Alkalihalobacterium alkalinitrilicum: one gene and its partner. The main gene of each other region encodes a partner of the protein of the gene in region 2 in a complex. Links are inferred from orthologs where the notes say so. Each region holds a gene or a part of one and is shown on either strand. Other genes may lie near its edges.

Region 1 (3,644 bases), 3.7 Mb from region 2 along the record:
TGTAGGTGATCATGGCGATGTGATTGCAATCGATCGATTTGGAGCATCTGCACCTGGAGAAAAAATTATGGAAGAGTACGGGTTTACTGTTGAGAATGTAGTAGCTCGTGTAAAAGCAATGCTTCAAAAGTAATTCTTTACTGATCAGAAAGAGATGGACTTAGGGATAATAAGTCTGTCTCTTTTCTATTGTTGTATAGGAAATTATAAAAATCTTAATCTGTGGATAAGTGTGTTGTAAAATAGAATTAAAAAAATCGGGAAGGAAACGGTACAGTGAAGAAGCAAGGTATTGTTAAACAAATTTTGAAGGATCACTTTGATGGATTTTGGAAGCTACACAATAACTGCGTTGTGGATCTAGTGATACGGGATATGCAAAGTACGAGTGTTTAGGGTGTGAAGGGAATCCAGACCCTGTTTTCGTATGTTTTACATGTAAGAGTCGTTTTTGTCACAGGTGTGGGAAGAAATATACAGATGAATGGACCGAAAAACAAGTGGAATGTATATTAGATGTCCCTCATCGTCATATGGTGTTCACTGTACCAAAAGAGCTTCGCCAGGTGTTCTTTAAAAATCGTAAAAAATTAAATGAGTTAGCTAAAGAAGTAGCACAAGTATTTGATTTTTGGTATAAGAAGAAAAATAAGAAAAGACAGTTAGAAGTTGGTGTCATAACTGTTATTCACACATTCGGAAGAGACCTGAAATTTAACCCACATATTCATGCATTGGTTACTGAGGGCGCAATTGATAAGGAGAAGGAATGGGTTCCAATTGATTTCATTCCTTATAATTATTTGAGAAAGTCTTGGCAAAAATTATTGATGGATTTAATGATGAAATGGTTTCCAAATCGAGCCGATGTTAAACAGTTAGTTGATCAGCTATACATACGGTACCCTCATGGCTTTTATGTGAATGCAGTAAAAAAGATGAAGAATGCGAAAGGAGCTGCCAAATATATCGGGAGATATTTAGCTAGACCAGCGATTGCCGAATATCGAATTGAAAAGTATGACTATAACTCTGTCCACTTTTGGTACGAAGATCATCAGACTGGCAAAAAGATCGATAAAAAAGTGTCTGTTTATCGGTTTATTTATGAGCTCATTCAACATATACCACCAAAACATTTTCGAATGGTAGGACGGTTTGGTCTGTACAGCCGTCGAAAAAATACGCAGTCAAAAAAGATTATAAATGTGTGGAACTTTATGCGTACGAAACAGATTGAATTTCTCTTTGAACAAAAGAGAAGAAAGAAAACATACCGTCAACGAATGATGGAAGCTTTTGAAACTGATCCTCTTCAATGTCCGCACTGTAAAGGGAAAATGGATCTAGTAGGAATATGGCATTCGGAGTATGGCTGGGTCTATCATTATATGGACGAAATTGAAATGATCAAACATTGGAGGAGAAGAAGTGATGAGCGAGAAAAAGCAGGATAAACAAAAGCTAGAAGAAGATGACTTATTTAAGGACATTGGAGACTAGCTTGACTTAAGTGAAAAAGAAGAGTTCATAATATTTAAGTGTATTGATTGTGGCTGTATCGATCAGGTTCCTCCGTTTATTATTGGTGAATTTTCCTATGATTTAGTAGAAGGGGAAGAAGTAGAATTAGAGTGTCCAGAATGTAACGGCACATTACGAGTAGCGAGTGAAAGTCCCGTTAGCGATTTTGTTCTTAGAAGGTTCCTTTTTATAAGTCATTTAGAATTCATTAACTTTACCATATCCCCAGTTTCGTAAAATTCCACAATTAAGGCAATTGTTCAGAGATTGGCAGTAAAGAAGTTAAGTTACATTTTTTTATGTCTTATATCGACAAAATTAGAAGGTTTGTTCTCCATTAAAGTGACAATTATTTTTCCGTCCTTATATTATACTTGTCTAAAATGGTGGAGGGATTATAATGAGAAAATATGATATCTACCTAATTAATGGAGACGTTTCCCAACATTACTTTGGACAAGAGTCAAAATTATTTCATTTATTCTTAGATGAAATTAGAGCAGCAGATGAAAATAAGGCGATTATCAAAAAACAAATTAAATATATTTCAAATCCGATTCCAGTGGTTGAATTACAACATCGACTTCTATCCTCTTTTAAACATCGTACGGATTATTTCTTTTTTGACCATACTCATCGATTGCAAATTAGTGAACCTTTTAGTAAGGCACAAATGTTTATTTTTCCTGACTATATTCATTTAGTTAGCGAAGGATCCTATGAGGCGGAGACCATGTTTTTTGAAGTGATGAGAAAATTAAGTCCTTCATTTTTTGCTTTAGATGTTTCAACTTATCGTTATGGGTGGTTAAATCCCATTAAACAAGTAAAACTCGTATAAAGTTTTTAGGTTTAGGTCTTTTATTCATAGGTGGGTTACGTTATAATAAGTAAGATTGTACTAGTCATTCTATAATAAATTGATGAAATGTTTTTCAACATGAAGGAGGAAGCAGTTTTATGTGGATTAATATCCTAGTAGGTACATTGTGCCTAATTGGTGGAATTGCGATTGGCTTTTTTATTGCCCGTAAAACAATGATGAACTATTTGAAAAAAAACCCACCTATTAATGAACAAATGCTACGTGTTATGATGATGCAAATGGGGCAAAATCCATCACAAAAGAAAATTAATCAAATGATGAAGGCGATGCAAAAGCAAACGTCTAAATAAATAATATGAAACGGACAAGCACCTCAAGCCGAGGTGTTTTTTTGTTCTTGCTTTTTTTGGCAATTCCATGTGGACTTTCGCCTGAATGTGCTTTATTTTCAAAATAATATTTACTAGGAAGCCAGATCATTTTTATTGCAAATATGAAAGGAAAGTTATAGCCTAATCCATTTCATTCTGTTAAAATAATTTTGTCGTTTCGGTTTTCGAAACATTCGTACTATTACTAATATTTTTCTTATCTTTAGAGAAAGAAATGAGGGAAATAATGAAGGTCTTTATTGATTTATGGTGGTATTTTAAGAAAGAAAAGGGTCGTTATGGATTAGGAATTCTAACTTTAATGGTTGTATCGTTTTTAACGTTATTACCACCTTATATTGTTGGTATTATTGTCGATCATATTGAACAAAAGACGTTGACTAGAGAAGTCTTGATGCAATGGGGGCTCATCTTACTCCTAATCGGTATAGCTACATATATATTAAGGTATATTTGGAGAATTATGATTTTTGGTGCTTCCATTAGGTTGGCTCGGTTGTTACGTAATCAATTATACGAGCATTTCACAAATATGTCGCGCAAGTTCTATCAAAAGCGTCGGACAGGTGATTTAATGGCGCACTCGACGAATGATATTAAGGCGATTGAACAAACAGCAGGAGCAGGTGTACTCACTTTAGTCGACTCTTTAACTATGGGTGGATTTGTTATTATTACAATGGCTGCTACTATTAGTTGGAAATTAACGCTCATTTGCCTAATTCCAATGCCTTTTATGGCATTATCCACGAGTTATTACGGCTCTTTATTACACAAACGGTTTGCAGGGGCACAAGCAGCATTTTCGGAACTTAATGATAAAGTGCAAGAAAGTATGACGGGCATTCGTGTAACGAAAGCATTCGGCCATGAAGAAGCGGATGTAGAGTCATTTAAGACAA
Region 2 (4,438 bases):
CCCTCAAGATCTGGCCACTATTTTAAAAGTACCTACTGACGTTATTGTAATTTGATCATTATTAAATAATTTTTTTCCACGACGGTTTTCTAATTCATCATTGACAATGACTTCGTGTTCAGATAAAAACCACTTCGCCATACCACCCGTATCAATGACCCCAATTTCTTTAAGTAGTTTACCTAATGTTATAAATTCAGAATCAATTACGATTTCCTTAGGCATTAAGATCGCTCACTTTCTTTTCGTAAAAATTGAATTTTTTTTTTATAGTACAAAGTAAAACAGCAATTTTTCTGCTAATTGCTGTTATTCATCCGTTTACCTTTACTTTTTTATCAATAATTAAAGTTCATTATCTCTATTGTACTAAACTATTGCTAGAACGCCAATAGTTGGGCATGAACTTAATACAATCTACTCATACATATTTTTATTTTTTTAGTAAAAAGCTGCAGGCCATTGGCTTGCAGCTTTTTACTCTAATACGTACGGACTGGAGAAAATAAATGTAACGCTAAGTCATGCTCTGTTGGTCGAATAACGAAAGGACTCATTGCGCCAGTAAAAACAATATGAATTTCATCGCAATCAACAACTTTCAGCGCATCAATAACATTTTTCCCATTAAATGAGATCCTTAACTCCTCACCAGTTAACTGACTACTTTGTATCTTTTCCGTTACTTTCCCTATTTCAGGTGTAATGGAAGTAATTTCTATCTGATCATTTTCAAGTGTCTTTAAATTAATGACATTATTCTTTCCTTCTCTTGAAAGTAATAATGCCCTTTCTAATGTTTGTAAAAATGGTTTGGTTTTAATTTTAAAATCAGTTTTTGAATGTGTTGGAATCATATTTTTCGTTACAGGATACTTTCCATCCAACAATCGCGAAAAGAAGAGTAGATTTTTCAAACGAAACAAAACTTGGCTTTCTGTAACGACGACGTCAATTAATTCATCTGTATCTTCTAACACTTTACTTAACTCAATTAAACTTTTCCCTGGGATTACAACATTTTCAAAACTTAATTCCTGATTATTCGTTTCAACTTTTGCTTTCCTTAACGCTAATCGATGACTATCTGTTGCAGTACAGATCAATTCACCACTTTCGACCGTCAAGTTTACACCTGTCAACACCGGACGCGTTTCCTGAGTGGACACCGCAAACCCTGTTTGTCGAATAATGTTTTTTAATAAGTCTTGAGGAAGACGAAAAACGTGATGTTCCTCTACTTGCGGTAACCGTGGATATTCTTCAGGATCTAATCCATTTAAATTAAAAACAGCAGACCCTGACCGAATGGTTGTGGCAAATTGATCTTGTACCGTAATTTCAATTTGGTCTTCAGGTAATTTCTTTACGATTTCTGTGAAGTATTTTGCTTGAAGTACAATACTTCCTTCAGCTAAAACTTCAACAAGTACTTTTTCATTTTCTTCGCTTGGTATAAAGCTTTCAATTGAGATATCTGAATCACTACCAGTTAACGTAACGCCTTCTTTTGTAGCCACAATTTTAATACCTGTTAATATCGGAATCGTTGTTCGTGAAGATACAGCTTTAGATACATGTTGGACACTATGTACGAAGCGATCTCTATTTATAACAAATTGCATGATTTGATCACCTTTATATATATATTTTTTATTTAAAAAAAGTAGTAGTAATAGTAATAGGGCCTGTTAATATGTGGATAAATGGAAAATAACCGAGAGATACAGCCTATACACATGTGGATAATGTGTGTATAGGCTGTGATAAGTTATTCACAAAAGTCACAACCTAATTTCTAAGTTGCTCTATGATTTCTTGAACTTTTTGCTGAAATTCGTGATCAACTGCTAATAATTTAGATATTTTTTCATGAGCATGAATAACCGTTGTGTGATCACGCCCACCAAATTCACTACCAATCTTAGGTAGTGATGAATCTGTAAGTTCACGAGACAAATACATTGCAATTTGACGAGGGAAAGCAACGGATTTCGTCCGTTTTTTTGCTTTAAAATCATCTAATTTCACACTATAGTGTTCTCCAACTGTTTTTTGAATATCAATAATTGTAAGCACTTTTGGCTTAGAATTAGGAATAATATCTTTAAGTGCATCAGCTGCTAAGTCGGCATTCATATCTTGATTAATAAGGGAAGAATACGCGACAACCCGGATAAGAGCTCCCTCTAATTCACGAATATTTGTGTCGATTTGGTTGGCTATATAAAGCATGACTTCATTTGGAATATCTAAATTTTCAGCTTTTGCTTTTTTTCTTAAAATTGCAATTCTCGTTTCTAAATCAGGAGGTGTAATATCCGTAATTAATCCCCACTCAAAACGTGAGCGCAACCTGTCTTCTAATGTCGGAATTTCTTTCGGTGGACGGTCGCTCGAAATGACAATTTGTTTACTTTCTTCATGTAACGCATTGAATGTATGGAAAAACTCTTCTTGTGTTTGTTCTTTTCCTGCTAAAAATTGAATATCATCTATTAATAGGACATCGACATTTCGATATTTATTGCGAAAATGAACAGCTTTATTGTCACGTATGGAGTTAATAAACTCATTGGTAAATTTTTCAGAAGATAAATAGACTACTTTGGCATTTGGATTATGATCAATAACATAATGACCGATCGCATGCATTAAGTGTGTTTTCCCTAATCCAACTCCTCCATAGATAAATAAAGGGTTGTAAGCTTTTGCTGGTGCTTCAGCAACAGCCAAGGATGCTGCGTGTGCAAAGCGATTTCCAGACCCAATTACGAACGTATCAAACGTATACTTCGGATTTAACATACTTTTAGGGATATCACCATTAGATGGAAGCGGCTCTTTAGGTAACTTCTTTACTTCTTGTTCAATTAAAAAATCGTCCTCTAACTGATTTTTTGGAATAATAAATTTAACGTTCAAGCTAGATCCTGTAATATCTTCTAACGTTTCAGAGATAATACTAGAATAACGATTCTCTAGCCAATCTCTTGCAAATTCATTTGGTGCTGTAATGATGATCGTATCACTTTCAATATTATTAGCTTTCGTTGCCTTTAACCAAGTTTCAAAACTAGGCTTACTCACTTTGGCTTCCATAGCAGCTAGAGCTCGGTCCCATAAATCGTTTATGTTCTCCAATGATCGCTCCCTCCTTTTCTCTAGGGATTTGAATTCCGTTTCCAGAAATAATTAAATAAAAACTTGGTTATTATCCAAGTTTTTATAGGATAGTTTCCTTCCTCTACTGTACAAGCTTTGTATAATGCACTTTTTTGTAATTGTATAAGTATGCAATACACATATTATGTGGAGAAATGTATAATATAGTAGAAAAACGTCGTATATATAATTATAAACATCATGTGGACAAGATAATAAACAGGTTTTAATAACTGTCCACAATTTTATCCACACCCTGTGAATAAAATTTTAGTTTAAAAAATTATCCACGGGTGAAAACAAATATATAATAGCAAAAAATACAAGCTGTTGCAACGCTTTTATCACTTTATCCACAGTATACTAGTGCTTGTGTTTAAAAATTGTCCACAACACAAGATGATGTGTATAGTCTGTACATAGGTTTGAGGAGAAGTCAAAAAATGTCGATAAATGTTATCCACAAGCCGAAAATAGAATACGAATTTCAAATGATGGCTAGTTAATATAATTATTTGTAATACATTTGAAAGATTTAACAGGTGTAGAATTATAAAGGTACACTTGACAATTGGATGGTTAGTTCCTTATAATTTACAAGAATGTCTATGTTGAGTATATCCTCAGGGAGGTGTTATAGATGGGAAAACCAACGTTTCAACCAAATAACCGAAAGCGTAAGAAAGTTCACGGCTTCCGTGCACGCATGAGCACACCAAGCGGTCGTAAAGTTTTAGCTCGTCGTCGTCGTAAAGGGAGAAAAGTATTATCTGCATAGGCCACTGGAATCTTCAGTGGTCTTTTTCACTAAAAAGGATAATAATTAGTAGGGTTATTTCTTTTTTTGTAGAATAAGTATTTTTAGAATAAGTAATAGTTACTATTGATTGTTGGGGTGTAACGGATGAAGAAAGCTTTTCGAATTAAGAAAAATGAAGAGTTCTCAAAAGTATTTAATGAGGGGAAGTCCGTTGCTAACCGTCAATTTGTCTTGTATGCGCTTCATAAAGAGGGACAAAACCATTTTCGAATCGGGTTATCTGTAAGTAAACGAATTGGGAATGCCGTGATGCGAAACCGAATAAAACGAGCTATGCGTGAATGGTTTCATCAGTATGAAGACAAGCTATTGCAGGATAAAGATTATGTCGTTATCGCTCGTAACCCGACAGCAGAGATGGATTTTTTTGAGATGGAAAAAAGTCTTATACATGTATCTAAAAAAGCTGGTGTGTTATTAAAGGATAATAAGAGATAAAGGCGGTACTCAACC

The links. The genes of interacting proteins can lie anywhere in the genome.
Region 1: the proteins of dnaA (region 2) and sirA are in contact, whole or in part, in a crystal structure (PDB 4TPS), measured with the Bacillus subtilis proteins. The link is inferred for Alkalihalobacterium alkalinitrilicum from one-to-one orthologs.

The regions. Positions count from the first base shown.
Region 1 is NZ_KV917368.1:52,790-56,433, forward strand. The notes cover bases 817-3,644. They hold sirA (sporulation inhibitor of replication protein SirA), read left to right. Parts: upstream 817-1,924; coding sequence 1,925-2,365; downstream 2,366-3,644. Other genes in these bases: BK574_RS28020 (IS91 family transposase), read left to right, coding at 817-1,457; BK574_RS00250 (YneF family protein), read left to right, coding at 2,485-2,700; BK574_RS00255 (ABC transporter transmembrane domain-containing protein), read left to right, coding at 2,969-3,644. In the rest of the region: tkt (transketolase), read left to right, coding at 1-133; more of BK574_RS28020, read left to right, coding at 348-816. UniProt on the Bacillus subtilis protein: Inhibits DNA replication initiation during sporulation, preventing overinitiation and thus enforcing diploidy; probably the main regulator of sporulation replication initiation under Spo0A control.
Region 2 is NZ_KV917368.1:3,748,835-3,753,272, forward strand. Bases 969-3,773 are described here. They hold dnaA (chromosomal replication initiator protein DnaA), read right to left. Parts: upstream 3,145-3,773; coding sequence 1,792-3,144; downstream 969-1,791. Other genes in these bases: dnaN (DNA polymerase III subunit beta), read right to left, coding at 969-1,625. In the rest of the region: S4 domain-containing protein YaaA, read right to left, coding at 4-225; more of dnaN, read right to left, coding at 483-968; rpmH (50S ribosomal protein L34), read left to right, coding at 3,806-3,943; rnpA (ribonuclease P protein component), read left to right, coding at 4,070-4,423. UniProt on the Bacillus subtilis protein: Plays an essential role in the initiation and regulation of chromosomal replication. ATP-DnaA binds to the origin of replication (oriC) to initiate formation of the DNA replication initiation complex once per cell cycle.